Regions from separate parts of the Bradyrhizobium sp. SMVTL-02 genome, predicted to be linked through region 3. Evidence: riboswitches for the same ligand, from Rfam matches in the RefSeq annotation. Region 3 holds a riboswitch; each other region holds the start of a gene.
What was found. Region 3 has a riboswitch for cobalamin ahead of ACNJYB_RS13680 (energy-coupling factor ABC transporter permease). Riboswitches for the same ligand answer to the same signal wherever they lie in the genome.
Positions count from the first base shown of each region.

Region 1: linked by a shared signal. The riboswitch ahead of ACNJYB_RS37995 (ribonucleoside-diphosphate reductase subunit alpha) and the one ahead of ACNJYB_RS13680 (energy-coupling factor ABC transporter permease) in region 3 are both predicted to bind cobalamin.
Region 2: linked by a shared signal. The riboswitch ahead of metE (5-methyltetrahydropteroyltriglutamate--homocysteine S-methyltransferase) and the one ahead of ACNJYB_RS13680 (energy-coupling factor ABC transporter permease) in region 3 are both predicted to bind cobalamin.
Region 4: linked by a shared signal. The riboswitch ahead of ACNJYB_RS07910 (ribonucleoside-diphosphate reductase subunit alpha) and the one ahead of ACNJYB_RS13680 (energy-coupling factor ABC transporter permease) in region 3 are both predicted to bind cobalamin.

Region 1 is NZ_CP182469.1:7,926,294-7,933,683, reverse strand. It holds gene ACNJYB_RS38015 (recombinase family protein) at 1-78, opposite strand, end outside; gene ACNJYB_RS38010 (hypothetical protein) at 68-307, opposite strand; gene ACNJYB_RS38005 (hypothetical protein) at 866-1,090, opposite strand; partial or broken gene ACNJYB_RS38000 (hypothetical protein) at 1,847-2,085, shown strand; cobalamin riboswitch at 2,106-2,318, shown strand; gene ACNJYB_RS37995 (ribonucleoside-diphosphate reductase subunit alpha) at 2,528-4,363, shown strand; gene ACNJYB_RS37990 (ribonucleotide-diphosphate reductase subunit beta) at 4,354-5,427, shown strand; partial or broken gene ACNJYB_RS37985 (IS110 family transposase) at 6,269-6,628, shown strand; partial or broken gene ACNJYB_RS37980 (IS30 family transposase) at 7,117-7,279, shown strand.
Region 2 is NZ_CP182469.1:1,677,984-1,685,373, reverse strand. It holds gene ACNJYB_RS07890 (TauD/TfdA dioxygenase family protein) at 35-964, opposite strand; cobalamin riboswitch at 1,527-1,747, shown strand; gene metE (5-methyltetrahydropteroyltriglutamate--homocysteine S-methyltransferase) at 1,854-4,181, shown strand; one part of gene ACNJYB_RS07880 (IS3 family transposase) at 4,582-4,858, shown strand; one part of gene ACNJYB_RS07880 (IS3 family transposase) at 4,858-5,795, shown strand; gene ACNJYB_RS07875 (avidin/streptavidin family protein) at 6,044-6,550, shown strand; gene ACNJYB_RS07870 (MFS transporter) at 6,877-7,390, opposite strand, start outside.
Region 3 is NZ_CP182469.1:2,940,241-2,947,630, reverse strand. It holds gene ACNJYB_RS13695 (histidine phosphatase family protein) at 1-182, shown strand, start outside; gene cobT (nicotinate-nucleotide--dimethylbenzimidazole phosphoribosyltransferase) at 175-1,227, opposite strand; gene cobF (precorrin-6A synthase (deacetylating)) at 1,238-1,987, opposite strand; gene ACNJYB_RS13680 (energy-coupling factor ABC transporter permease) at 2,027-2,704, opposite strand; cobalamin riboswitch at 2,742-2,961, opposite strand; gene cobA (uroporphyrinogen-III C-methyltransferase) at 3,007-3,738, opposite strand; gene ACNJYB_RS13670 (cobyrinate a,c-diamide synthase) at 3,735-5,045, opposite strand; gene cobM (precorrin-4 C(11)-methyltransferase) at 5,045-5,827, opposite strand; gene ACNJYB_RS13660 (cobalamin biosynthesis protein) at 5,824-6,192, opposite strand; gene cbiE (precorrin-6y C5,15-methyltransferase (decarboxylating) subunit CbiE) at 6,189-7,370, opposite strand; gene ACNJYB_RS13650 (cobalt-precorrin-6A reductase) at 7,381-7,390, shown strand, end outside.
Region 4 is NZ_CP182469.1:1,689,137-1,696,526, forward strand. It holds gene ACNJYB_RS07900 (aspartate ammonia-lyase) at 1-146, shown strand, start outside; gene ACNJYB_RS07905 (ribonucleotide-diphosphate reductase subunit beta) at 291-1,448, opposite strand; gene ACNJYB_RS07910 (ribonucleoside-diphosphate reductase subunit alpha) at 1,459-4,359, opposite strand; cobalamin riboswitch at 4,480-4,693, opposite strand; gene ACNJYB_RS07915 (DJ-1/PfpI family protein) at 5,130-5,732, shown strand; gene ACNJYB_RS07920 (ribbon-helix-helix domain-containing protein) at 5,828-6,226, shown strand; gene ACNJYB_RS07925 (hypothetical protein) at 6,398-6,553, shown strand; gene ACNJYB_RS07930 (tetratricopeptide repeat protein) at 6,658-7,390, shown strand, end outside.

The DNA of each region.
Region 1 (7,390 bases), 3.4 Mb from region 3:
CTGATGCGTTGAGGATTGACGCACGTAAAGAATCGCCTTGCGCGCGAGATGATGAGGCCTGACTTTGTCACAGATCATGACCGACCTCCTTTGCGCGCGGCGTTGCCGTCGCCGCAGCGTGGTCGAGGATTAACTGCGTGATCAGACTCGTCAGGACCGCCCGTACTTCCGCCGGCAGCTCCGACCATGCCGGCGCGCCGATGGCGCTGTTCAACAGGCCGCTCCCGAACAGGTCCATCTGCCGCTGCAATCGCGGTTTTTGATTGTGTCGGCATCCGCTCCCTGGCATTGCCGTCTGGCGTGACATGAGTCGCTCCCCGATTCTGGTGGTGAGAGCCTTTGGATGCGCCAGAAACCAGGACAGCTGATGGCGTTCGATCCTTCAACGCCAGATCGAGAAGCGCAGAAAGCGCGGTAAGTGCATCGATGCTAACAAGCGGATGAGCTGTCAAAGGCTCAGCGTCAGGGCATGCCGTCCGCTCGAACATCCATGCTGGAACTTCCAGCCAACGATCTGCTTGCGCGCCGTCCAGGTTGCAGCGGAAAACGACATCGTCAGCCTTATCGACGGTCCCATGAACGCAAACTCGGCGACCAAACCAAGGATGATGCCGATAAAGAACCTCGCGAAAAACGGTCCTGTGGGCATTCTTAAACGTTGTTGTACAATGGCCGGCGTCCTCACTCGAGCCTTGACGGCGGCACTCCGGATCAAGCCTACTTCAACTCGCTGCCGCTCCGCATGGCAGCCTAACCACGGCAGACGCTCCACCTATCAACGCGGAAATTCTGTCCAAACAACCGGGGCCAGCTCTGTTCCGAACTGGTCCAATTCATCCGAGCGACTTACACGCCAAGCGTCGGCTCATACAGCGTGACGGACGGTTGCCCAATCGTGTGGCGGATCGAACAATTTTAGCTCCTGTGGTTGTGCCTCCAAGCGGCGCCTCAGAAATCGCCCATTAATGCGCCCTTTCCAACAACGCGCCGACCAGTCTTGATTGATCTCGCCGCCTGCCACGATCAGCATGAGCGGCTCCTTCACGCGGCGAGCAATGCGCCGCAGCGTAGCCGAGTCCAGATCGCTCATTGCCGCGGCGCCACCGGATGCGAGTGCCAATCGCCGAGGTAATCAACGTCACCCGCGGTATCCTGAAAAGCCCGCCGAATCTCCGCGACCTGCCAAGCGTGATCGGGCACGAAACAGTGTCGCCCGTGAAGGGCGTGCGGGCCGGACTGCGAAGGTCGATTACCACCCGGTCTTTCCCCGCGCGCCAGCCGAGAAGAACTCCGCCATTCTCGAGGGGGACAAATTCGCAAGCAAGTTTGCACATTGCCCGCATCACGTGCGAAGAAAGCAAGACGTTCATTCCCCGGCCCAACAGCGTGGATGTGGGGGGGCAATCAAATGCTCCCAGCGTGGCAGCACACGTACTCCGTTTTGGCCTTGCAGTGTCAGGATAGACACTTGCCAGGTGCCGGGGTCGTACTTTCCTTCTGAGAGCAATCCGACCGCACTGCGAACGACTTCAAGCGATACTTCTTGCAGATCAAAGCCTCCTCCGGTGAATGTAGGCGCATTGCACCCTAACGGCGTGACGATTCCGGTATTATCGAGACGCGGTTTGGACATATGTTTCTCGTCCTTCCGATGTTCATGGAGGCAAACCAAGCAGCTTTTGGAATCGTGAACAAAGCGCGCGACCACGCCGCCTGCGAGCCCGACGGTCGCGTAGCCCATCACATAAGGCACTTTCGGTTTGGAAAGTGATTCCCCGAGCCAAGCCCCCGCCAGGGCGAGGGGTAGAGACTCGACGGGAGGCACTTACAGCGGACATCGCCGGGTCGACGCGATCGAATCATGAAGCGTTTCAAATCGTCCCGTCAGGCTCAACTTTTCTGTCAGTTCATGCTCAGGTCGCGAACCTTTTCCACATCCTCTCTCTCGGAGCCGTCACTGCCGATTTCCGTCGTGTTTCGCGCGAGCGAGCCTTTGCGACTTGGCGCGAGATCTCCACGACAAGCGCTCGCCGAACCTTGACCTCGGGGCTGCTCCAATTCGTTAACTTGACGGCGCCGCCTTGACGAATCTCTGCGAGCGGTGCCTATATGTAGTCCGTCACGGTCTTCCAATCCGCATCTCGTAGGATGGAAGCTAAGAGGGAACCCGGTGCGCCGGCAACGGCTATTCCGAGGCTGCCCCCGCAACTGTAAGCGGCGAGCGGTTGTCATCATGGTCACTGGCGCGACAGCGCTGGGAAGGCCGACAGCCCCAGCGACCCGCGAGCCAGGAGACCTGCCGCGACTGAACGAAAGTCCTCGGGCGGGGTGCCCCGGTGGGGCGCTTGCAGCCGGGCACACTTGCCAGCTCTCCTCGCAAGTCGTCCGCGCGGCCCCGGCGCCTAACATCGCGGGGTTGCCGATGTCGCCGTCTTACGATTTCGATCAGCGTGGTCATCTCGTCGCGCCACCGAGTGTGCGGCCGCGCCTAGCGCAGGCGAAGCCTGCGGCGCCTGAGCCGTGTCTGGTGCCCCTTTCGCCATCGCCGGCTCCGCTGCCGTGGCCCCTCGCGCCATCGCCAAAGCCGGCCGACCTCACGCTCGATCCGTCGCGCGACGACTTGTTGACGTCGTTCGGCAAGCTGACGCTGACCGACCGTTATCTGCTCGCCGGCGAAACTTACCAGGACATGTTCGGGCGGGTGTCTTGCGCTTTCGCGGACGATGTTGCGCATGCCCAACGTCTCTATGATGCGATGTCCCGGCTATGGTTCATGCCGGCCACACCGGTGCTCTCCAACGGCGGGACCACGCGCGGCCTGCCGATCTCCTGCTTCCTCAACTCGGTGGCGGACTCGCTCGAAGGCATCGTCGGTACCTGGAACGAGAACGTCTGGCTTGCTTCCAACGGCGGCGGCATCGGCACCTACTGGGGCAATGTTCGCTCGATCGGCGAGAAGGTGAAGGGCGGCGTCACTTCAGGCATCATCCCGTTCATCCACGTCATGGACGGCCTGACGCTGGCGATCAGCCAGGGCTCGTTGCGGCGCGGCTCGGCGGCGGTCTATCTCGATATCCACCATCCCGAGATCGAGGAGTTCCTCGAGATTCGCAAGGCGTCCGGCGACTTCAACCGAAAGAGCTTCAACCTGCATCACGGCGTCAACGTCACCGATGAGTTCATGCGTGCCGTGGGCGCCGGCACCGCATTCGCTCTACGGAGCCCGAAGACTAACGAGGTCGTCCGCCAGATCGATGCCCGCCAGCTGTGGCAACGCATCCTTGAGAACCGGCTCCAGACTGGCGAGCCTTATCTCTTGTTCATCGACACCGTAAACCGCGCGCTCCCCAAGCATCAGCGCGAGCTGGGCCTCAAGGTCTCGACTTCCAACCTGTGCAGCGAAATTACCCTGCCGACCGGCATCGATCATCGCGACGAGGAGCGCACCGCGGTCTGCTGTCTGTCGTCGCTCAACCTCGAGACCTGGGACCAGTGGAGTGAGGAGCCCACCTTCATCGAGGATGTCATGCGCTTCCTCGACAACGTGCTCAGCCACTTCATCACGGTGGCGCCGGACGGCATGAAGCGTGCCCGCTACGCTGCCCTGCGTGAGCGCTCCGTCGGCCTCGGCGTCATGGGCTTCCACTCTTTCCTGCAGGCCAAGGGCATTCCAATGGAAAGTGTCATGGCCAAGTCGTTCAATCTGAACATGTTCCGAAAAATCCGTCGCGACGCCGACGCGGCATCCGTGACGCTCGCGCGCGAGCGTGGTCCGTGCCCGGATGCCCTGGAACGCGGCGTGATGGCGCGTTTCAGCCATAAGATCGCGATCGCGCCGACCGCCTCGATCAGCATCATCTGCGGCGGCACCAGCGCCTGCGTCGAGCCAATCCCGGCCAACATCTACACCCATAAGACATTGTCCGGCGCCATCTCGGTGCGTAATCCGCATCTCGCCAAAGTGCTTGCGGCGAAGGGCGCCGACACTTCGGCGATGTGGCAGTCGATTATAGCACACGAAGGGTCGGTGGCCCGTCTCGACATCTTGTCGGAGCACGAGAAAGCGATCTTTCGCACCGCTTTCGAGATCGACCAGCGCTGGATCGTCGAGCTTGCCGCCGACCGCGCCCCGTTCATCTGCCAAAGCCAGTCGATCAACCTCTATCTCCCAGCCGATGTCGATAAATGGGACCTTCACATGCTGCACTGGACGGCATGGCAGTGCGGATTGAAAAGCCTCTACTACTGCCGCTCAAAGTCTATCTCGCGCGCGGCGTTCGCTGGCAAGATCGGCGACAGCGACAAGGTGGCGGCGCCGCAGCCACAGCGTACTGATTATGAGGAGTGCCTTGCATGTCAGTGATCGATCTTTCGGCCGTCGATCCGCGTACGCTGATCGGCAAGGGACGAGTGGGGCTGCTCGACGCGACCGGAACCTATGATGTCGATCGCTACGCCTGGGCTTACGAGTTCTGGAAGCGCCAGCAGCAGACCCATTGGATGGGCGAGGAGGTGCCGCTCGGCGCCGACCTCAAGGACTGGGCGTCGGACCGCGTCACCGCCAGCGAATGCGCGCTGCTCACCCAAATCTTTCGTTTCTTCACTCAGTCGGACATCGAGGTCGGGGACAACTATCTCAAGCGCTACATCCCGATCTTCCAGCCGCTCACTGTTCAGATGATGATGGCGGCCTTCAGCAACATGGAGACGGTTCATATCGACGCCTATGCGCTGCTGCTCAAGACGCTCGGCATGCCCAAGTCCGAGTTTGAGGCATTCCGCGGCTATGCCGAGATGCGCGCCAAGGCGGACTACATGCACGAGTTCGGCGTCGACAGCGTGGCCGATGTCGCTCGGACCTTGGCGATGTTCGGCGCCTTCACCGAAGGCATGGCGTTGTTCGCGAGCTTCGCCATGCTGCTCAACTTCCCGCGCCACAACAAGATGAACGGCATGGGACAGATCGTAAGCTGGTCAGTGCGCGACGAGAGTCTGCATTGTGAGGGTATCATCAAGCTGTTTCACGAATGGCACCGCGAAACCGGCGCGGTGACGCGCGCTGTCCGTGACGACATCGTCGACGTCGCCAAGACCATGGTGAAGCTGGAGGAGAACTTCGTCGATCTCGCCTTCGGCCTCGGCAAGATCGAGGGCATGCGAGCTGAGCAGATCCACGCCTACGTCCGCTATGTCGCCGACTGGCGACTGACCCAGCTGCGGATTGCCCCGGTCTTCGGCTTCTTCGAGGCCAAGGAGGGCGGATTCACCCAGCTCAAGGCGCATCCATTGCCGTGGCTTGTCGAGATTCTCAATGGTGTCGAGCACGCCAATTTCTTCGAGCAGCGCGCCACGGAGTACTCCAAGGCGGCAAGCCGCGGCAGCTGGGACGGCGAAAACGGGGTGTGGGCGGCTTTCGGCCGTATCTAGCCCATCTTTATTGATGAATGGCCTGTGGGTGGCTGCGAGGCGAGTGTGGTTTAACCCGCTGATGGGACGTCAGATTCGGTTGCTGAGACCAATTCTGCGCTGACATCATCGAGGCAACCACACCGGCCATGGTCGACGATACGATTCTGCCCTTCCTGTTTCCAGCCGTCAGGCGCAAGACGATCACAGCCGCCTTTGATGGTGGGCGGCTGTTTTCAGCGGCTATGATGTGGAGGGCTCTACGACCCGAATCCGCTCGAATGCGACAAGGGACCAGAGGACTTCTCGTTCCGTCGATTCATAGCACCCGAAGGATCATTGAAATCACTTGGCTGCGTCCAAAAGGCGCCATCAATGCGGGGCAGGGGCCCTTGCCGGCCCGGCTTAGATGCGTTCAGGCTAAGGCAGGAGGCTTGGAGATTTTGAGTGATGACGGTGCTGTCGATGAGCCGGGCTGAGATCGACCGGGTGCATGTGTTGCGGGATGTTGTGGCGGAACGGATTGCAGTGCGATGGCAGCGCAACTGCTTCCGGTCACATCGCGGCAGGCATTCCGGCTGCTGAAGGCCTATCGGATCGGAGGTCCTGCGGCACTGCTGTCGAAGAAGCGTGGCAAGCCGAGCAACCGAGCCTATCCGGCGGCGTCCCCACCATCGACCGCGCCTCCGGCGGGTCGAACATAGGGCGATCAGGCCAGCCTAGCTGTCCTCTCACCGATGACATTTCTAGTCTAGTGGTAGACCGTATGTCCGGCTCTCGGGTGAGGTGGCTCGCCCTACACTGCGCGTCCGAGGATCGGCTCGGGCGTACCGAGCCGATCCTCATCACAGGAGGACGAGCCGTGGCAGATTATAGAGAAGCATTTGTCGGAATCGATGTAGCCAAGCTGAGAAATGCCGTCGCGATTGCGGATGCAGGCCGGGAGGGGGAGGTTCGGTTCTTCGGTGAGGTGGATGCTTCCACCACCAACATGCGCCGCGTCATAGGGCGGATTGCCAACCGGTTTGACCACGTCCACTTCTGTTACGAAGCCGGCCCAACTGGCTACGGTCTATATCGCCTGATCCGGTCGCTCGGCCACGAATGCACGGTGGTAGCGCCATCGCTAATCCCGAGGAAGCCGGGCGATCGTGTGAAGACCAACCGCCGGGATGCCGCTTCTCTCGCGCGGCTGCGACGCGCCGGCGAGCTAACGGCAGTCACATCTACCGGCCGGAGTGCCGCCGCAGCGCGAAGCAATCGTGCGATCTCGTCCGCACTATAGAATAAGGCGATCGCCGCTTGACGACAGCGTGGCCGAGTGCATCCGCCGCTGGAACCTGATGGCGCGGATTCTCGGCATGCATCGCCAGCGCGAACCGCCGCGCGGTAAGCAACCGGTTGCGGCGCTGCTCCGCTGACGGCGCTCGTGCGGCCCATGCCAGGACCCGGGCACTTCTGATGTGCCGGTCGCCGTGCTCCTCGGCGAAGCTGACGTAGCCCTTCAGCAGGATTTGCTGGACACGGAACTGAAACCCAGCGACTGCTGCTGGTCCACATATTTGGCCAGATGGCCTTCGGCTTCGATCTCGATGCCCCCGACATCCTGCGAACACATCGGCCGCCGCTTCCTGAAGCTGGGCCTTCCACTGCGTGATCTGGTTCGGTGCACGTCGACTCTCCAGGGTCAGCTCCCCGATCTTGGCGGCCAACGGGTTGCTGCGGCAGTACTTTCCGAAAGGCACAGACCTGAGCATCCACAGCGCCGGAACGAGATATCGCTGTAGCAGCGGCCCTCAACGCCCGGCCCTCTTTTGCCACGCCTGACATCCTCAAGCCGACGGTCGCCCTTACAACAACAGCCCGATCATGAAGCGGGTCTCGATCCCCGGCCGACCATTCTCGCTGTAGAGCGGCGCGATCTCGCCGCCGATCCAGTCCCAATCAACCTTGCCGGGGAGCACCTCCCAACCCCTGCAATCTC
Region 2 (7,390 bases), 1.3 Mb from region 3:
GAAGCAGGCTACCGCGAGCAACGTTGTAACCCCGCTAGGCGACCTTCGCGGCCGGTTCCTTGGAGGCTTTTACGCGGGTTACGCTGCTCTTTCCATCGATGCTAACGGGCACTTCGCCGACGACCGTTGCGCGACGAACGAGACGATGCTGGTCGCCGTAGTCGTTCACCGCATAATGTTGCGTGGCGCGATTGTCCCAGATCGCGACATCGCCTTCCTTCCAGCGCCACCGCACGGTATTCTCGAGGGCCGTGATATGAGACTGAAAGAGATCAAACAGCTTCTGACCGTCGTATTTTGGAAGACCAACAAAATTTTGCACCAGAGCGCCAAGCACTAGCGCGCGTTCACCGGTCTCGGGATGCACGCGCACCACGGGATGCTCAGTCTGATAGATCGTTCTCGTGAAGATTTCGTCCAGATGTTTTTTGTCGAGCTCGCTGACGTGGGGCAATATTGCGTAGTCAAAGGCGTTGCTGTGAACCGCCCAGAGCTTGTCTGCAAGCCGTTGCAGCGGCGGCGCTAGGTCGAGGTACGCCGTAACGGTGTTCGACCAGACCGTATCGCCACCAAATGGTGGCATCACGAGACTTCGCAGTACCGCAATCTTGGGGTAGGCATCGACGAAGGTTCCATCGGTGTGCCACAAGTCGGCCCGGCTACCGGCGCGCGCGGAATCAAGCTCGATGATCGACGCCGTGCCTTTGATCGCACCGAGCGTCGGATGAGGTGCCAACTTCCCGAAACGAAGGGCAAATCGCTCTTGCTCCGCATCGTCGAGGTGCCCTTGGTCGCGAAAGAAGATGACCTTGTGCTCCAATAGCAACTCGTTGATCGAGCCGATTGTCTGCTCCGGCAAATCGCCCGATAGCTTGACATTTCGGATTTCTGCGCCGATGCGCGCTGCGCATTTGACGACGTCGCTGCGAGGAGCGACGCCATCCGACAAGACCGTGGCAGTCATGGCTCGAAATCTCCAATTTGCCGGCTTCCGCATACGGAATCTGCCAGAGTAATGGTGACAGCGTCGAGTTCCTGCTACGCTCCTAAAGCGAGCTCCGACTTATTGGTGCGGCTTCGCTACGATCTTGATCTAAGTTGGCGAGAACTGTCGGATTGATCAATTGCCAGAACTGGTAGTTGACCGGTGTGAAAAGCTGAAGCTGCAGCGCAAAGAGCCGCAAATCGGCGATAGTGACACTGAAGCGACAAGAAGCGGAAGCCTCTCTTCACTTCTTCTCGAGGCGCAAGAGTCAGAGAACAATGGCCGATTTGCGCGTACAGCGGCGGAGTTCGGAGCTGCACGATACATCTAGCCGACAACAGCACAGCGTGGACGACAAGGGCTAGTAAACATCTACAGGGCGCGATCGCACCTGACGGCGTGACGACCACACGCATCGTTAAAGTGGGAAGGCGCGCAATGCTTCACGCCGCTGTGGTCGGTGACCTCGATACTTCCATTGGTAAGAGCTTTCTTGCCGCAGCAAAGACGATCTCAGGGTTGACGTATCGCTTCTGTTGCAGATAATCGGAGGCGTCGAGGTTCTCCAGCGTTCGATCTGGAGCTAAGAGGGAAGCCGGTGCGCTCTCGATCCGTTCAGGATTGAAGTAATGCCGGCGCTGCCCCCGCAACTGTAAGCGGCGAGCCCGCATCCAAACGTGTCACTGAAGCAGAAGCTTCGGGAAGGCCGGATGCAGGCGATGACCCGCGAGCCAGGAGACCTGCCCCGACAACGTGTTCGTCCACGGGCGGGGTGTCCGGTGGTACGCCTAGTAGCGGGCCTCGCTTTCGCGGCCTCCTGCCTGCGTTTCCGCCATGGCCTTTGCCCCCACACAATGGGGTTAAAGCTATGTCTCTTCTTTCACTTCCTGTCGCAACACTCGGCACGCCGCGTATCGGACCACGCCGTGAGCTCAAGCTGACGCTCGAAGGCTATTGGGCCGGCAAGATCGGCAACTCGCAGCTTCTCGAAGCAACGGCCGGTCTTCGCGTCGCCAATTGGGCGCGTCAGAACTCGCTTGGCGTTACCGTGATTCCGTCGAACGACTTTTCACTCTACGACCAGGTTCTCGATACGAGCGTCATGGTTGGCGCCATTCCTGAGGCGTATGGCTGGGACGGCGGTCCCGTATCGCTGAAGACCTATTTCGCCATGGCACGGGGCTCGCAAGACAAGGAACACGATGTGAACAGCGGTCACGCGCAAGATCATGGCGTCGCTGCGCAGGAGATGACCAAGTGGTTCGATACCAACTACCACTACATGGTGCCCGAATTCCATAAAGGACAGACCTTCAGGCTTTCCTCCCGCAAACCGATCGAGGAATATGAGGAAGCGAAAGCCCTTGGCTATCAAACGCGCCCTGTCTTGGTCGGACCGGTTACGTTTCTGAAGCTCGGCAAGAGCTCGGATCCAACCTTTGATCCGATTTCGCTTCTTGAGAGCCTAGTGCCCGTCTATGTCGAGGTTCTCAAGGAACTGGCGAAACGTGGAGCCGAGTGGGTCCAGCTTGATGAGCCCTATTTGGTGCTTGATCTCGACGAGACTACGCGGAATGCGCTCCGGCGCGCCTATGGGCGTCTCGCTGAGGAGGTGCCTGGCATCAAGATCATGCTTGCAACTTATTTCGGAGCGATCGGTGACAACCTGGCGACGGCTCTGGGATTGCCCGTGGCCGGCCTGCACGTCGATCTGGTTCGCGCCCCCCAACAATTGAGCCAAATTGAATTTGGCGCCCGCGCGGACCTCGTGCTTTCGCTCGGGGTCATCGACGGCCGGAACGTGTGGCGCTCGAATCTGTCGGTCCTGGTTGAGCGGCTCAAACCTTTCATTGCAAAGTTCGGCAAGGATCGCGTGCAGCTCGCCCCCTCTTGCTCGCTCTTGCATGTCCCAATCGACGTTGAGCTCGAGACCGATCTCGATTCGGACGTGAAGAGGTGGCTTGCCTTCTCGGTCCAGAAGATCGACGAGCTCGCGACCTTGGCGAAAGCGCTTGCAGGCGACAGAAATGCCTCTGCCGCACTTTCAGAATCAGACCTCGCAGCGAAAACTCGCCGGGCATCGCCGAAGATACATGACAGGGCCGTCGTCCAGCGGACGGAGGCGATTGACGAGGCTATGTGCCGGCGCAACGACGCTTTTGCGACCCGTAGCGAGGTTCAGCGCAAGCGCTTCGGCCTGCCGCTTTTCCCCACGACCACGATCGGGTCGTTCCCACAGACCACCGAAGTACGCAACGCCCGCGCCGCCCATGCTCATGGAGAGTTGACCAAGGCGGAATATGAAGACTTCCTGAAGGAGGAAACGGCTCGCGCGGTCCTGTGGCAGGAGGAGATTGGGCTCGACGTTCTTGTTCACGGCGAGTTCGAGCGCAACGATATGGTGCAGTATTTCGCTGAGCAGCTCTCCGGCTTCGTGTTCACTAAACATGGCTGGGTGCAGTCTTACGGCTCACGTTACGTTCGTCCGCCGATTCTGTTCGGCGATGTCTCGCGGCCGAAGCCGATGACCATCGAATGGTGGCGCTACGCGCAGTCGCTAACCAGAAAGCCGATGAAGGCCATGCTTACCGGGCCGGTGACGATCCTGAATTGGTCGTTTGTCCGTGACGATATTCCGCGCAGCGAGGCCTGCCGTCAGATCGCGCTCGCGATCCGTGACGAGGTTGCCGACCTGGAAAAGGCCGGCGCAACCATGATCCAGATCGATGAGGCCGCGCTACGCGAAGGTTTGCCCCTCCGGCGTTCCGATTGGAAGTCTTATCTCGACTGGGCCGTGGAGAGCTTCCGCCTCTGTTCCTCCGGTGTTGCCGATGCGACGCAGATCCATACCCATATGTGCTATTCGGAGTTCAACGCCATCATCGATGCAATTGCCGCGATGGACGCAGATGTCATCTCCATCGAAACGTCCCGTTCTAAGATGGAGCTGCTCGATGCATTCACTGCCTTCAAATATCCAAACGACATCGGCCCCGGCGTCTATGACATCCACTCGCCGCGGGTTCCCGAAGCTGCCGAGATGGGGGATCTCATCGCGCGGGCCCGCCGACGACTCTCGGACTCACAGCTCTGGATCAATCCGGATTGCGGCCTAAAGACCCGCAAATGGACCGAAGTCCGTCCGGCGCTCGTCAACATGGTTGCAGCGGCCCGCGAAATGCGCAAGGCGTCCTGATGCCAGGGTAGCTAGCGGTTAAACGGTATGTTTGACGAAGCTTCCCAATGGGTTTCCCCCTCTAGGCGCTGAGTGGGTGGCGCCTAGCAGGTTGACGGCGCGTCCGGCAGCATTCGCGACCGCGAATGATCACATACAGCCGAAGCGCCACGAGCGTCGATTGCATCTGACGCATCAAGTCACAGTGAGCCGCATTTGGACTGTGTCCCACTTCCGCGGTGGCCATATGTACCTAGACAGACGCGGGGCGCTGAACTGGAGGACATGAAGACTGGCGCGGGTACGTGGTGCCGAGCTAACGACAATTCAACCAAGGGCCGGCCCAGTTGAAATGGACCCCGATTGTGGGACCACGTGCTTAGTTGGAAGGGGCTGCTCCGTTTGATAGACGGAGCGCATGATGACAACGAAGACGAGACGCAAGATCGACGCGGCACTGAAGGCAAAGATCGCGCTGGAAGCCGTGCGGGAGCAGACGACGGTGGCCGATCTGGCCCAGCGCTATGAGGTTCACCCGAACCAGATCTATGCCTGGAAGAAGCAGCTACTGGACCAGGCGGCCCGGGCCTTTGACGCGGGTGTCGGGCGGGAGAGCGAGGACGCTCGCGAACGAGAGATCGAGAAGCTGCACGCCAAGATTGGACAACTGACAGTCGAGCGCGATTTTTTAGCGCGGAGGTCCGGAAGATGAGCACGCCGGACCGTCGAGGAATGCTCGATCGCGCCGACATGGCGCTGTCGATTCGCCGGCAATGCATGTTGCTTGGTATCGCCCGCTCTGGGGTCTACCGGCCGCCACGGCCGGCCAACGACAACGACCTCGCCCTGATGCGGCGCCTCGACGAGCTATTCACCGCCTGGCCGTTCCTGGGCTCGCGGCGAATGACCGCGATGCTGAAGGCTGAGGGGCTTCAGGTCAATCGCAAGCGTGTGCAGCGGTTGATGCGCAAGATGGGCATCGCGGCGCTGGGACCAAGGCCGAACACGACAAAGCCGGCACCGGGCCACAAGATCTATCCCTATCTGCTGCGCAACATGACGATCGACCGGCCAAACCAGGTGTGGGCGGCCGACATCACGTATCTGCCCATCGGCCGCGGCTTTCTTTATCTCGTCGCCATCATCGACTGGGCGAGCCGTGCGGTTCTGGCGTGGCGGTTATCGAACACGATGGACGTCTCGTTCTGCGTGGCGGCTCTGGAAGAGGCGCTGGCGAAGTACGGCACGCCGGAGATTTTCAACACCGACCAGGGCAGCCAGTTCACCAGCGTGGCCTTCACCGGCGCGCTGGCGGCCGCAAAGATCAAGATCTCCATGGATGGCCGCGGTCGTTGGATGGACAACGTCTTCATCGAGCGGCTGTGGCGGTCTCTCAAGCATGAGGACATCTATCTCAAGGGCTATGCCGACGGCCGCGAGGCCAAGGCAGGGATCGCGAGCTGGATCGCCTTCTACAATGATCGTCGCCTTCATCAGTCCCTCGGCTATCGCACGCCGATGGCGGTCTGGCGCGAACGGATGCAGGCCGCGAAGGCTGTGGACATGGTGGACAACGCTGACGCGTTGACCACATGCCCACAGCAACAGCAGCAGACAGAGTCTCTGGCAGCGTGATAGAAAGGATCAGGAGCGGTCAGTTTCCAACTAACAAACCGGTTCAAGCGGTCCCGCTCCGCGGGTCCATTTCACAGTTGCGATTTGGCTGCTCGCGTCTGAACCGCACCACACCGCCCCGAGAGCTGAAGCCAGGCGTCAATCACATTCAACCTGTTAGCGCTATCAATCCAATCACTCGTTTAAATTGTTCTTAAAAAGTTTTATGACTTAGTCCGCTCCGCTGCTGGAGCGATATGGAGTCGGAAATGTCTGAAGCAAAGTGGAAACTGACGAACTGGATGGGTGCAGCCTGCCTAGGTCTACTTCTAGCGGCGCCTGCAGCGGCGCAACCGATCTGGACCTGGACCAACCAATACGGCTCAACGCTAGCGGTCGACAATTATAATTCAAACACAGGTGCGATTTCCGGCACTTACACGAACAATGCGAGCAATAGCTGCGATGAAGGTATTCCTCAGGCGTTGACGGGCTGGCTCGCGCAGACCAATAGCGGCGCGGCGATCAGCTTTTCTGTAAATTTTGTGGGCTGCGGCTCGACAACGGTGTGGACCGGGCAGCTGAACGCTGCATCGGGATTTCAGGGGCTCTGGCTACTTTCACTCGCCGAACCGGTGGCATGGAATGGAATCAGCGCCGGCGCGGACACTTTTACCTTTGCAAGCGGCGACAAGTCGAAACTGCCTTCCGTTAGCGGAGAGGCGGCCAAGAGCGGTGCAGGCGAGAAGCTCTCGAATACAAAGAACCGCAAATGACATGACTTGCGCGTGACAAGTGAAGAAACGCATCACGCTAATCTTTTATCCTACTTTATCATGCGCCGACGGTCGCTCCCAAAGCTGATTTGATGTCGACCTCGAGATCGATCCCTGCCGAGCCTGAATGGCGTACCTGTTCAGGCTCGTTTAACCATTGGAAGTTTAGGCAGGTTGACGTATCGGTGGGCCAAGGTTCGAACGCGGGGCGCCTGGGCCTGTTTTGCGCACACTCGTAGGGATCGCGCCTTAAGCCGATTTTACCGCAATCTCCTTTAGCAGGTCCGCACCGAAGTCGCCGCGCTGCGGACAGACCCGAGCGTCCTCTACTTAGGTGTCCAGACAGGAATGTCATCATTGTGCGTAACCAGGAGCCCGAGACCGCCAGCGATGCCCGTTGCAACAATTAGAATTATTGCCATTCCGATCATGCCAGTTTCAAAGGATCCGGTCCTGTCCTTAAGTAAGCCGACCATGTACGGGCCGACGAAGGCGCCAAAGGCACCAATGGAATTGATAAATGCGATGCCGCCGGCGGCAGCGGGACCGGCAAGGAAACTCTGCGGGATCGTATAGAGAACCGTGCGCGCGGAAATCGTGCCGATTAGAGCAAGTGTCATGCATGTGAGCGCCGGTACGAGCGAGGTGAGCATTACCGAAAATAGAAGTCCGGTGGCGCCAAGCACCAATGCGGCTATCAAATTAGAGATCTTTTGCCCCTTGCGATCGACACGGCGCGCCCAGAGCAACATGGCTATTGTCACAAAGAAATAAGGCAGGGCGGCGAGCCAGCCGACCTGCATGTTGCTCAAGTTGTGGCTCTTTAAGATCAGAGGGAGC
Region 3 (7,390 bases):
TCGGAGCCGGATCAGCAACGCTCGTCGTGCATTCCGGCACGATCCGCGCCGCGCTGTGCACCGCGCTCGATCTCCTACCGGAGGCGGCGTTACGCTTCGTCATCGACCCGCTGTCGCTGACCCGGATCGACCGGCTCGCGAGCGGCTGGCGGGTGGTCTCGGTCAATCAGCGGGTCAGCTAGGCCTGTCAGGCACATTGGCCTCCGCAAAGGTCGCCATGTCATTGTGGAGCGCGCAGGCCGACCTCACCAGCGGCAGCGCGATGGCGGCGCCCGATCCCTCGCCGAGCCTGAGATCGAGGCTGATCAGCGGCTGCACGTTCAGCGCGCGCAGCACCAGCCGATGTCCCTGCTCCGCCGATTGATGCGAAGGCAGCAGGAATGGCTGACACGACGGGTTGAGCCGCACGGCCGCCAGCGCCGCGACCGATACGATGAAGCCGTCGATCAGCACAGGGATGCGGCGCTGCGCGGCCGCAATGATGGCGCCCGCGATCGCCGCGATCTCGAGTCCGCCGACAGCACACAGGATCTTTTCGGCCGAGGCGCCCGCAACGCCATGACGCGCAATCGCGGCATCGATCACGCGCGCCTTGTGCGCACGGCCCGCCGCATCGACGCCGGTGCCGCTGCCCGCGATCTCCTCGGCGCTGACGCCGAGCAGGCTCGCGGCGATCGCCGCTGATGTCGTGGTGTTGCCGATGCCCATCTCGCCGAAGAGCAGGAGATCAGGCTGGCTGGCCTCGGCACGCGCGACCGCGCGCTGGCCGGCTTCGAAGGCGAAGACCAGCTCTGCTGGCGTGAGCGCAGCCTCGACACTGAAATCACGGGTGCCACTGCGCGGCTTGTCGGTGACGATGCCAGGCATCGCCCCCTCCGTCAGCGTGCCGGCGTCAACGACTTCCAGGTTTGAGCCGAGCTCGCGCGCCAGCACCGAGATCGCTGCGCCGCCTGAGGCAAAATTCGCCATCATCGCGATGGTGACCGCCTGCGGATAGGCCGACACCCCCTGCGCGACGATGCCGTGATCGCCGGCGAAGATGATGATGGGTACGCACGCGGCACGCGGTTGCTCGGTCGCTTGGAGGCCGGCAAGCTCGATCGCAAGCTGCTCGAGCCGGCCGAGCGCGCCGGTCGGTTTTGTCAGTTGCGCCTGACGTGCGATCGCCGCATCGCGATGGGTCGCGGAGACATCGGGACATTTCTGGGTGACCCAGCCGGGGAGCATGCTGCCTCGCTTACGGCCTGCGCTTGAGAATGTAGCTGTCCATGATCCAGCCGTGGCGCTCGCGCGCCTCCTGCCGGAGCGCGACGATGCGCGGGCCCGCGTCAGTGAGCGCGCCGGACATGATGATCTGGTCGGGCATGCCGAGATAAGCGCCCCACCAGATATGGAGCCCTTCCGGATCGAGCGACTGGAATGCCGTGCCGCCGTCGAGCATCACCACCACCGTGTCGACGCCCTGCGGCCAGCCGCCCTCTCGCAAGCGACGGCCTGTCGTGACCAGAAACGGTTCGCCGATGTCGTTGAGCGGCAGCGCGTGCGCCGCGCACAGCGCCTGGATCGAGGTGATGCCGGGCACGACTTGGAGTGCAGGCAAGGGATCGAGCCGGCGCGCAATCCGCAGCGAGGAATCGTAAAGCGAAGGATCGCCCCAGATCAGCAGTGCGACCTTGCCGTCGCCGCCCAGATGGTTCGCGATTGTCTGCGACCATGCGGCGGCGACCGCATCATGCCAATCGTCCACGCCCTTGCGGTAATCGGCCTCCGTCGCGTCGCGCACCGGCAGGTCGAACTCGGCGATGCGCGTCGTGTTGCTGGTAAGCACGTCAGTGCAGATCGTCCGCCTGAGATCGGCGAGATCGGATTTCGCGCTTCCCTTGCGCGGGATCAGGACCAGATCGGCCGCGTTGATGGCGCAGATCGCGGCGCGCGTGAGCTGCTCGGGATCGCCGCAACCGATGCCTATCAGGGAGAGCGTGAGCATCGGGCGTACAGGGGGGCCATGACGGCCGCCCCTTGTCTCTTAAGCCGCGTTGTGCAGGCGCGGGGTGACGAGGCCCGGCGCCGTAACACCGCGCAGCCACTTCGCCAGCGCCAGCACGGCGAGATCGGCCAGCGGCTCGATCACGATGACGAGCGCGTAGGAGGCCGCGAAGGCCGCGATGTTGGCGAGGTTGCTCATGGCAAAGCCGGAGCCATAGAGCGCCCAGAACGCCACCCAGGCGATCACGCCGGCTTGGTAGGTGGTCGAGAGCGCCAGCGCCTGGCGATACCTGAGGTCGACATAGGCGGTGTTGCGGGAAATGAGCCGCGCGGCAATCGCCTGGATCGCGAACAGCGGCACCAGCAGCGTGGTGACGTTCATGCCGTATTGCGGCAGGTCGGCCGGCTCGAAGAGCACGCCTTGAAGCAGCAGGCCCAATGCGAGGCCGAAGGCTGCGGGCGCGGCGCCGAACAGCAGGAACAGGGTCGAACCGAGGATGAAGTGCACCTCGGAGACGCCGACGGGGAAGTGCGGCAGGATCTCGAAGAAGGTGAAGACGAGGCCCGTGGTGGCGAGCGTCCGCGCCGCGAATGACGTGATCCCCTGCTCGCGTACGGTCTCAGCGGCGAGCTTCAGGGCAACGCCGCCTGCGGCGATGCCGGTTGCGTAACTCAACACGAGCTTGGCGCCCGTCACGACGCCCGGTTCGATATGCATGGCTCAGTTCCTTCCTGCCGTCACACCCGACGGCCTTGGCCTCAAAACATGCACGGCCGGTCTCCTGGCTCGCGGTTCACTGGGGTTCTCCGGCCTTCCCGAACCTTGCGGTCCAGTGGCTGATCGGAGCCCCTCACCGCTTACAGTCGCGGGGGCGGCTGGGGTTTTGGGCGCCGCAACTGGGTCCGCCCATCCCCATTCCCGATTATGCTCCGGCGCTTTGCGCCGCGTCGAGCACCATGCCCCTCTTGTGTGCCTCTTTCGCATCGCAGGCGTCAAGGGGCGAACGGCGGCAGTGGCCCTCATGACGGATATTCCCCTGCCAGCGCACCGAACAGGATGACTGCGGCCGTCGAAGCCGCCCCGCCTCGTGCAAGCTGCTCGGCAAGCTCGGCAATCGTGGTGCGGACCAGCCGTTCCTCGGGTCGCCCGAGGGATTCGGCGAACAGCGCCGGGGTATCAGCGGCGAGGCCGTGGGCGATCAATTTTGCGGTAAGCGCCGGAAACGTGCGCCGGCCCATATAGACGACGGTGGTCGCCTCAGGGTCGGCCAGCGCCGCCCAGTTCAGGTTTGGCGGCAGCTCGCCAGTGACATCGGCCCCGGTGACGAACTGCACGCGGCGCGAGGTGTGCCGCCGGGTCAGCGGGATTCCCGCCTGCGCCGCGGCGACACAGGCCGAGGTGACCCCGGGAACGATCTCATAGCCGATGCCGGCTTCGCGCAGCGTCTCGATCTCCTCTTCGAGCCGGCCGAAAATGCCGGCATCGCCGGACTTCAACCGCACCACGCGCGCGCCGGTTGCCGCATAGTCGACCAGGAGGCGGTTGACATGGTGCTGCTTCGTGGAGGGCCGCCCGGCCCGCTTTCCCACCGCGACGAGATTGGTACCAGGCCGGGCGAGATCGAGGATCGCGCCGGAGGCAAGATCGTCATAGAGCACGACATCGGCCTCGCGCAGCCGCGCGGCGCCCTTCACGGTGAGGAGCTCGGGATCACCGGGGCCGGCGGAGACGAAGGAGACAAAACCGCTCACCGGTCCTCCGCGATCAGATGGAAGAACGTGCCGGTGGCGCGGCCGCGCTGCGAGCCGGTCTCGGCGATGACCGCGCCCGTTGCATCATGCACGACCGCCAGCGGCGTATCGGGCTGGGCAAGGATGGTCGAATAGTGGAACTCGTGGCCGCGCAGGCGCGCGCCCGCCCGATGTCCCGGCATCGGCGTTGCAAGTGTGGCGAGACGATAGCCCAGATGCATGCGGCGCTTGGCAAAGCTGGTCTCCAGGCCAAGCAGACCCGTCATCTCATGACGGATCCCGTCGGCATCTTTGAGGCCTGCGCCCAGCACCATATAGCCTCCGCACTCCCCGTGCACCGGCCGCGTCTCGACGAAGGCGCGCAGGCTGCTGCGAAACCGCGCATTGGCTGCGATCTTTCCTGCGTGAAGCTCGGGATAGCCGCCCGGTAGCCAGCAGACGTCGGCGCTCGCGTCGGGCACCTCATCAGCGAGCGGCGAGAATGTCGAGATCTCGGCGCCCGCCGCGCGCCAGGCCTCCAGCATATGCGGATAGACGAAGGAGAACGCCGCATCACGGGCGAGCGCGATGCGTTGCCCGGGCGGCCTCACATTCCACCCATTCGCCGTAGGTCGCGGCGACCAGCTGGCAGCGAAGCACAGCACCGCATCAAGATCGACATGCGCGGCGACGAAGCGCGCGGCCTCGTCGATCAGCTTGCCGATGTCGGCCTGCTCCTCCGCCTGCACGAGGCCGAGATGTCGTTTCGGCAGGCTGACCTCGGCGTGACGCGGCAGCGCGCCGAACACGGCGATGCCGATGTCCGCAAGCGCGCGCCGCACCAGGTCTTCGTGGCGCGGGCTGGCGACGCGATTGAGCACCACACCGGCAAGTCGCACGCCGGGCCGATAGTCGCGCAAGCCGGCAGCGATCGCCGCCGCCGTCTGCGCCTGCCCGGAGGGATCGATCACAAGGACCACCGGCCAGCCCAGCATCTCCGCGATGTCGGCCGAAGCACCGGTGCCGGAAACACCGCGCGCTGCAACGCCATCGAACAGGCCCATCGAGCCTTCGGCGAGAACAATGTCGGCATCCGTGCCGCGGCTGACGAGATGGTCGATGGTCGCGCGGTCCATCGCCCAGCTATCGACGTTGACGGAGGCGCGGCCCGTGGCGGCAGCGTGGAAAGCGGGATCGATATAGTCCGGCCCGCTCTTGAAGCACTGCACCTCGAGGCCACGATTGCGCCAGGCGCGCGCGAGCGCCAGCGTCAGCGTGGTCTTGCCGACGCCGGAGGCCGGAGCCGAGATGACGAGCGCAGCCGGCATCAGGAGACCTCCGGAAAGCGCGGTTCGGCACCGACAGGCCGATAGCGGCGATCGTAATCGGCGGCATAGAGGCGGCTGTCGTCGAAATCCGCCGCACCCAGCGTCCTGCCGACAAAGATCAGCGCGGAGCGCTCCATCTCGCCACCCACGGCAGAATCGAGTGTCGCCAACGTCGCACGGACGATGCGCTGCTCCGGCCAGCTCGCGCGCCACACGATCGCGACCGGGCAATCCGCGCCGTAATACGGCGTGAGCTCGGCGACGACGTGGTCGAGCAGATGGATCGAGAGATGAATCGCAAGCACTGCACCGGTCGCAGCGAAGGCGGCAAGCTTCTCGCCCTCGGGCATCGCGCTGGCGCGGCCAGGTGTGCGCGTCAGTACTACGGTCTGGGCAAGACCGGGCAGCGTCAGCTCGGCTTCCAGCGCCGCCGCAGCGGCAGAAAAGGACGGCACTCCAGGCGTCACAGTGAAGGGAATGCCGAGCGCGCGCAGGCGGCGGAGTTGCTCGCCCATCGCCGACCAGATCGAGAGATCGCCGGAATGCAGGCGCGCGACATCCTTCCCTTCGGCGTGCGCGGCTGCGATCTCGGTGATGATCTCATCGAGCGACTGCGGCGCGGTATTTACGATGCGCGCACCGGGCGGGCAATGCGCCAGGACGCCTTCGGGCACCAGCGAGCCGGCATAGAGACAGACCGGACAGGCCGCAATCAGGTCGCGGCCGCGCAAGGTGAGAAGATCGGCAGCGCCCGGCCCGGCACCGATGAAATGCACGGTCATGGACCGTCTCCTTGCGCGATTGCGGCGGTGGCCGTGCGATCCTGCGAGACCACGCGCGTTGCAATCAGTCGCGCGCGCGGGCCGCCAGCCGCGAGCGCCGCTGCTTCGGCAACCGATCCCGTCCCGAACTTCTCTGCGATGAGCTTCGATTGCGTGAGCGTGTCGATGCCTGCCAGCGTCTCGGCCGGAACGGCCCTGATCGGCACACCGCACTCACGTGCGAGCTGCTTCAGCGCCTCTGCGTCGGCCTTGTCGCTGACAGTTGCCATCGCCGTAAGCCCTTCGGGGCCGCCGGCGGCCAGCAGCGCCTCGCGGAGCGAAGTCAGTGTGACATCCTTTCTGAATCCGAGCCCGGCGACCTTCATCGGACGACACTCCACTGCACGACCGGGCGCGCCGCTTCCCAGGAGCGATAGCGGCCAAGCGGCGCGGCATGTGCGATCTCGGCCCGCATCAGTTCGCCGCCATGGCGCTGATGCAATTCGCTGAGCAGCGCCTCCGTCTCCAGCGTCACGGAATGTGCGACCAGCCGCGCCCCCGACACGAGCCGCGACCAGATGGCGCCGAACATCGCGTTATCGAGTCCGCCACCGATGAAGACGGCGTCCGGCACGTCAAGCGCCGCGAGCGCTTCGGGCGCGGTCTCCGTAACGACGGTGATCCGGTGCGTCAGCCCGAACGCAGCCGCATTCTTGCGGATATTCGCGGCGCGATCCTCTCGACCCTCGACTGCGATCGCCGTTCCACCGCATAGCGCCCATTCAACCGAAATAGAGCCCGAGCCGGCGCCGATGTCCCACAGCCGCTCGCCGCGACGCGGCGCCAGCGCCGAGAGTGCCAGCGCGCGCACCGGACGCTTGGTGATCTGGCCGTCATGGACGAAGAGATCGTCTGATAGTCCGGTGCTGCGGGGCATGCCTTGTGTGCCCTTCGCCTCGATGGCTACTGTAACCAGGTTTTCAGCAAGATCACCGGCAAAACTGTCCGCGCGATATTCCCTGATGCTTTCGCGCGGCCCGCCTAGCGCAGCGAGTATCCAGAAGGCCGAGGCCCCCCATCCGCGCTCGCTCAACCATTTTGCGAAATCACCTGCCGCTTTCCCATCGCGCACGAGGCAGATGATGCGCGCGCCTCGCGCAAGGTGCGGCACGAGGCGCTCGAACGGCGCGGCGTGAAGCCCGAGGCAGACCGTGGATTCGAGACGCCAGCCCAGGCGCGCCGCGGCGAGCGAGAACGTCGATGGCGCGGAGTGCGCGATCCACTCGCGGGCCTGCAGCTTCTCGGCAAGGCTCGTGCCGGCGCCATGCCAGAACGGATCGCCGGAGGCCAGCACCACCGTCGGCCTGCCGCGGCAGCTCAGCACGACATCCGCATCGAACGGCACCGGCCACGAACGGCCGCGGCCACCCACGTCCGCCAGCGCGAGATGGCGCTCACCACCGAACACGGTTTCAGCCCTCGCAAGCGCCTTTCGACTTGCGTCCGACAGCCCGGCAAGGCCATCTTCGCCGATACCGACGATGGTCAGCCAGGGATCAGCCAAGGAATTAGCCATGACGCGCG
Region 4 (7,390 bases), 1.3 Mb from region 3:
CAAACGTGGCCGCAATCATGCGGGCGGCGCACGATGAACATCGATCGTTTCTCGAGGTCGCTATTGATCGTCGATTGCTGGAGCAGAAAGAGGTGCACTCGGTCTTGCGCCGCGCTGCCGATGTTTCGACGAGCACGGCGGAGTGAGTCAATGACGACCAGTCACGAAGTCTTAGAGCAGGGACCGCTTGGCGATCTTCTGCAAAGCTTTCGCTTTCGTTGGCGTGCATAAAGCGCCGAAGGGCCTCGCGAACGTTGCGAGGCCTCCGCCAGAGATCGCCCTGTGTCAGGTCATTCCCAATTCAACGCGCCTCCGTTCTGATATTCGATGACGCGAGTCTCGAAGAAGTTTTTCTCTTTCTTCAGGTCCATCGTCTCCGACATCCAGGGGAACGGGTTCTCGACTTCGGCGAATACAGGCGAAAGCCCGATCTGTGCGCAGCGCCGGTTAGCGATGAAATGCATGTACTGCTCGCACAGAGCCGAATTCAGACCAAGGAAGCCCCGCGGCATCGTATCGCGGCCGTATGCGGCTTCGAGCTCTGTTGCGTCACGAAGCATGCCGCGAATCTCATCCTGTAATGCGGGTGTCCACAGATGCGGGTTCTCGATCTTGATCTGGTTAATGACATCGATGCCGAAATTCAGATGAATGCTCTCGTCGCGCAGGATGTACTGATACTGTTCGGCGATGCCGACCATCTTGTTGCGGCGGCCGAGCGACAGGATCTGAGCAAATCCGGTGTAGAACCACATGCCTTCGAACACGACGTAGAAGGCAACGAGATCGCGCAGGAAGGCGCGGCCATCGTCCGGCGTGCCGGTCTCGAACGACGGATCGGCGAGGTGCTGCGTGTGCTTGAGCGCCCAAGCCGCCTTGTCGGTGATCGAGGGCACCTCGCGGTACATGTTGAATAGCTCGCCCTCATCTAGCCCAAGGCTTTCGACGATGTACTGGAAGGTATGGGTGTGGACTGCCTCCTCGAAGGCCTGCCGCAAGAGGTACTGCCGGCACTCGGGATTGGTGAGATGGCGATAGATCGCCATCACGATGTTGTTGGCGACGAGCGATTCCGAAGCGGCGAAGAAGCCGAGATTGCGCTTTATCGTGCGCCGCTCGTCCTCCGTCAGCCCGTTGCGCGACTTCCACAAAGCGATATCAGACTGCATCGAGACTTCGGTCGGCATCCAGTGATTGTTGCAAGCGGACAGATATTTTTCCCAGGCCCATTTGTACTTCAGCGGCAGGAGCTGGTTGACGTCGGCCCGGCAGTTGATCATCTGTTTCTCATCGACCGATACGCGGCCGCCGGCGCGGTCGATCACACCGAGCCCCGTCGGATCGGCCACCTCGAGCTTGAGCCGCGTCTTTTGAGGCCGGGTGGTGGTGGGGTTTGGGGCGGCGGGAGCCGCCGTAGCCATCGTTTCGGTATTGGACCAATCAAGCATCGTCATCTCCTTACTGGCAGGCTTCGCATTCGGGATCGTTGATCCGGCAGGCCGTCATGCCGTCGAAGTCCGGCCCCGCAATCGCGGCGGGGACCACGATCGGCGCGTACGAGATCGCCGCCTTGGCCGAGACGGCGTTGAGCTTGCCGTCAGTTCCCTTCAGGGTCGATTTCTCGACATGGGTGGCACCGTGAGATCGCAGATAGTAGGTCGTCTTCAGTCCACGGCGCCAAGCCAACCGGTAAAGCGCATCGAGCTTTTTGCCGGATGGATTGGCGATGTAGAGGTTGAGCGACTGCGACTGGTCGATCCATTTTTGCCGGCGCGCAGCCGCTTCAATCAGCCAAGAGCTGTCCACCTCAAATGCTGTCGCATAAAGGTTCTTGAGATCGTCGGGCACCCGATCGATCTGGCCGACGCTGCCGTCGAAATATTTCAGGTCGGAGACCATCACCTCATCCCACAGGCCGCGGGCCTTAAGGTCGCGGACCAGGAGCTCGTTCACGACCGTGAAGTCCCCGGACATGTTCGATTTGACGAAGAGATTTTGATAATTTGGCTCGATCGACTGCGACACGCCGCAGATGTTGGAGATGGTCGCTGTCGGCGCGATTGCCATGACGTTTGAGTTGCGCATTCCGCCAGCGACGACCTTCTCGCGTAGGCGATCCCAGGGCAGCGTCGAAGAGCGGTCGAGATCGAGTCCGCCGCGGGCATCGTTAAGAAGTTGGATAGAGTCGAACGGCAAAATACCTTTCGACCAGAGCGAGCCTTCGAAGCTTGGATAGCGTCCGCGCTCGCTTGCGAGATCTGAGGACGCCTCGATGGCGTGGAAGGAAATCGCCTCCATGCTGATATCCGCGAACGTGACTGCCGCATCCGATGCGATCGGGATGCGCTGGACCTGAAGCGCCTCCTGAAAGCCCATCAGGCCGAGACCGACCGGCCGGTGACGCATGTTGGACCGGCGCGCCTCCGGGATGGTGTAGAAATTGATGTCAATGACGTTGTCGAGCATCCGGACGGCGGTCGTCACCGTCCGCTTCAGTTTTGCCTCGTCGATGCCGTCGGGGCCGACATGACTAAGCAGGTTGACGGAGCCCAGATTGCAGACGGCGACTTCGTCGGCCGAAGTGTTCAGCGTGATCTCGGTGCACAGATTCGAGGAATGGATCACGCCCATGTGGCGCTGTGGCGAACGCAAGTTGCAGGGGTCTTTGAAGGCGATCCAGGGGTGGCCGGTCTCGAATAGCATGGTCAGCATGCGACGCCAGAGGTCGGTAGCTCGCACCGTCTTGAAGAGGCGTATCCCGCCGTCCTTGGCTCTGGCTTCATAGGCCTCGTACGCGGTCCTGAATGCCTCGCCGTAGAGGTCATGCAGGTCCGGCGTCTCATCCGGCGAGAACAGCGTCCACTCGCCGTCGGCGTCGACGCGCTGCATGAACAGGTCCGGAATCCAGTTTGCGGTGTTCATGTCGTGCGTCCGGCGGCGGTCATCGCCGGTGTTCTTGCGGAGGTCGAGGAATTCCTCGATGTCGACGTGCCAGGTCTCAAGGTAAGCGCAGACCGCGCCCTTGCGCTTTCCACCCTGGTTGACGGCGATCGCAGTGTCGTTGGCGACTTTGAGGAACGGGATGATGCCCTGGCTCTCGCCATTGGTGCCCTTGATGTGAGCGCCTAGGCCGCGAACTGGCGTCCAGTCGTTGCCGAGGCCACCCGAATATTTGGCGAGCAGCGCATTGTCCTTGATCGACTTGAAAATGCCGTCAAGGTCATCGGCGACGGTGGTGAGGAAGCAGGACGACAGCTGCGGACGCAGCGTGCCAGAATTAAACAGCGTGGGTGTCGAGGCCATGAAGTCGAACGATGACAAGAGATCGTAGAACTCGATCGCCTTTGCCTCGCGATCAATCTCGCGCAGCGCCAGCCCCATCGCAACCCGCATGAAGAAAGCCTGCGGCAGCTCGATTCGCTTGCCGTGCTGATGTAGGAAATAGCGGTCGTAAAGCGTCTGAAGACCTAGGAACTGGAAGTTTAGGTCCCGTTCCGGCTTCAGCGCTGCGGCGATCCTGTCGAGATCGAAGCGGGCAAGTTCGGGATCGAGCAGCTCGGCGTTGATCCCGACCCTCACATAGGCCGGAAAGTATTCGGCATAGAGCGTCGCCATGTCGGCTTGCGAGGCCGACGTCGCAACACCATGAACGTGCGAGAGCACCTCGCCGCGGAGCTTGTCGAGCAGCAAACGCGCGCTGACGTAAGAATAGTTTGGCTCGTGCTCGACGAGGGTACGCGCTGCCATGATCGAAGCCAGCGCCAGCTCGTCCTGGCTGATGCCGTCGTAGAGATTGCGCCTGGTCTCGGCCAGCACGGGCTCCACAGAGACGCCATCGAGGCCGGCGCAGGCTTCGCCGATGATCAGCGCGAGGCGATTGGTATCCAGACCGACACGGGAACCGTCCGTCAGGGTGACGTGAAGCGCCGGAGCGCCGGCGGGCGCCGGCTGCGCGGCCGCGTCCTCGGCGCGCTGACGCGCGCGCTCTTCGCGATACAACACATAAGCGCGCGCAACCTTGTGGTTCTCACTGCGCATCAAGGCGAGTTCGACCTGATCTTGAACATCCTCGATATGGAAGGTGCGTCCTTCGCCCGCGCGCCGCATGAGCGCAGCGACGACCTCGTCGGTCAATTGCACAACGCTCTCATGCACGCGGCGAGAGGCGGCCGCCGTGGTACCTTCGACGGCCAGAAAGGCCTTGGTCATGGCCAACCCGATCTTGGGGGAGTCAAATGGGGTGACCTTGCCGTTACGGCGAATGATCTGCATGGTCGGCTCGCTTGGCGCGAGCGTTCGCGGACGCGACTGGATAATGGCAGCGGACGCATTGTCCGCGTCGTGTAGGTTCAGTGACATCAATAGGCCCCGTGATGCGCGTTGTGTTTGAACGGGGCGATAAGGAAGGACGCTGACGCAGCGCCGGCAGATATGTTGCCGGACGGTGCGTGTAAGCGACCGCCGGACACCCCGCCCGTGGACGTTCTGGTCGTCACGGCAGGTCTCCTGGCTCGCAGGTCGTTGCACTTCCTGTCTTCCCGGCGCAGTCGCACCAGTGACGTCGTTCGGAAGCAGCTCGCTGCTGACAGTTGCGGGGGCAGCGCCGGAATTCCGCGCACAAGGCGCAGTTCACCGGCTTCCCTCTTAGCCACTAAATCTTGCGATCAAGCGGACCGTGATGACGATATGTAGTGATATTCGGGACGCGCTGTCAACAGCTGATGAGGCTCGTAGATTTTTGCACGCAATCTTGACGTCGTTCCCGCGCTCGCCCGCGGTGATGTCGTCTATCCGCCGAGGGCTCAGCTATGCGGACGGAGTCTGGCAGGCGACGATTTGGGTGAGCGGCGGCGCACGAGCGGGCAAAGCTCAAGTCCCTGAGATTCAGGCGCGGCGGGACGTACGCTTCCTTGGAGCCCCTGGTCGAGATATGAAAGTCTGCACCGTGTGAAGATAGCTTGTGACAAAGCGCGCGGATATTGCTCATCTTTCCGCGTACAATCCGACGACAGCGTGCACGTGCCGCTCGCTCGACTGCGTTAACGGGTTAACACCAAGTCTCGTCCGGCGTCTGTATCCTCAGACCGCGCAAAGAGCGAGCGTTGGAACCTAAGTTCGGAGGATAATGCATGAATGGCAAGCGCATTCTGATGATCGTCGGGGATTTTGGTGAGGACTACGAAATAATGGTCCCGTTCCAGGCCCTCCTCGCCGTCGGACACACGGTTCATGCCGTCTGCCCCGGCAAGGCCGCAGGCGACACAATCGCAACGTCGATCCATGATTTCGAAGGCCAGCAGACCTACAGCGAAAAGCGCGGCCACAACTTCACGATCAATACCACGTTCGCCGAAATCGATTCCTCATCTTATGACGCGCTCGTGATCCCGGGGGGCCGAGCTCCCGAATACCTTCGCACCGATGGACGGGTGATCGAGCTGGTTAGATACTTCTTCGCTGCTGAGAAGCCCGTCGCCGCAATCTGTCATGCGGCGCAGCTCCTTGCGGGCGCCGACGTGCTGAAGGGGCGCACCTGTTCGGCCTATCCGGCCTGCCGCATCGAGGTCGAACTTGCCGGCGGCGTTTATGCCGAGATCCCAATTAATGGCGCCGTGACAGATCGCAATCTGGTCAGCGCGCCGGCTTGGCCGGCTCACCCCGCGTGGCTATCGCAATTTCTTGCCGTTCTGGGGACGACGATCAGCCATTCCGGCCTGCGCCGCGCCGCATGATCGTTCGGCTTGACGACGTGAATGAGCGTAGGTACGGGCGCAGGGCGGGGTGATAGACTGTGACCCGGCTCTTTCTGCTGCCTGAGGCGGCGCCCATGTGCAGGCTCTTTGTCAATGCGGATGCGGAGCTTTGGCAGACCCGGCTGAAGTCCGTGCGAATGCGCGGTTTCTCCACCAGCATCCGCTTGGAGAACCTTTACTGGCGGATTCTGGAGGAGATCGCGCAGCGCGATGGCATGACACTCTCGCAGCTCCTGGACCGGCTGCATGAAGAATTGCTGGAGGACCGGAAGAATGTGGAGAACTTTTCCTCGTTCCTCCGCGTCTGCTGCGGCCGCTATCTGATGCTGCAACTCTCTGGCGACATCCCGCGCGATTTCGCCACACCGGTCAGATCGCTAGATGCCAACCGCATCCTCGAGCGCGAGGCACGACGCTTTGCTGCGGACGCCGGGAGCGGGAGTAACAAATCGAGGATTTCAGTCACTGGTTAGGCAGAATTGCGTCAATCGATGGCGGTTGCCGCAGCTCGTCTGGGGCCCACGCGACAAAGCCGAGCCTCCAGTCACAACGGTCCAAGCGCCAGATCGGGTCTTTTTGCTAGCGCCATCTGAGCCGCACTTCCAATTTTTTTGATAGCGACAGTCAAGGAATCTCGCTGCGGATTGGCGCAGCAACTCACTATTCTTTTCCTACACGACTGGCCGCACTTTCGCTTGGTCTGGCGTGCCAGAGAAGGAAAGGAGAACGTGATGAAGAAGAAGATCGCTGAGATCAAGACCACCATCCGCACCACCACTCCGTACACCGGTACGCTTTAGGTTGGTTCGACGAGTGCCTTGAATGCATCTACCTGATGAGAGCATAGCGGCAAGGAGGGTGGTCCTTTCGACCACCCTCCTTTGTGACAGTTCCGGAGAGTCGAATGGTTGATTTGATCCAGCAGCGCATTGCCCCGGCCATATCATCTTCCGTCGAACTCAGTCCGATCACTATTTTGAAGGCAGAATCGGGCATGGCCCCGATTCCGACGATCAAATCGGCACTCGCGCGCTCCGGCTGGGACATCTTAATCACTGACGGAGACTGGCGGACCGGCGGCTATCTTGCGGGCCTGCAAACGCTCATCGACGCCGAACTGACGTGGGCTGCTGAAAATGGCCCAAAGCTGGTTGAGGCGGCACAACAATCCTTGAAGCGGCTATTCCCTCTCCTGGTCAGCGATGCCTTTAGCGTGCCGAAGGATCTCACCAATACCTCGAGCAAGGAGGAGCGCACACGCTTCTATCATCATGAATACCAAAACAAACTCTTGGTTGGATTAGCCGAATTCCTGATCAGGTGTGCCCGAGAGCGCAACGAACGCCGCATCCTCGTCATCGACCGGGCGGCTACCCTGTCCACCCCGGCGAAGAACCTGATCAAGCTGCTCGATAGGCTGGACGACGATGCGCGCGTGTTTCGGTTTCTCCTGATCGATTATGAACAACGCCTCTATTTCCAGGACGCCAGCGAAGTTCATTTCGGCAGATATAGCATTCAGGAACTCGGGCCGATCCTGGATCGGAATCTCGCTACGGAGAAACAGCGGCAGATCTATGAGGCAAGTGGTGGGAATCCGCTGATCGCCGAGGCCTTGAGCAAATGCGCGGGAGCCG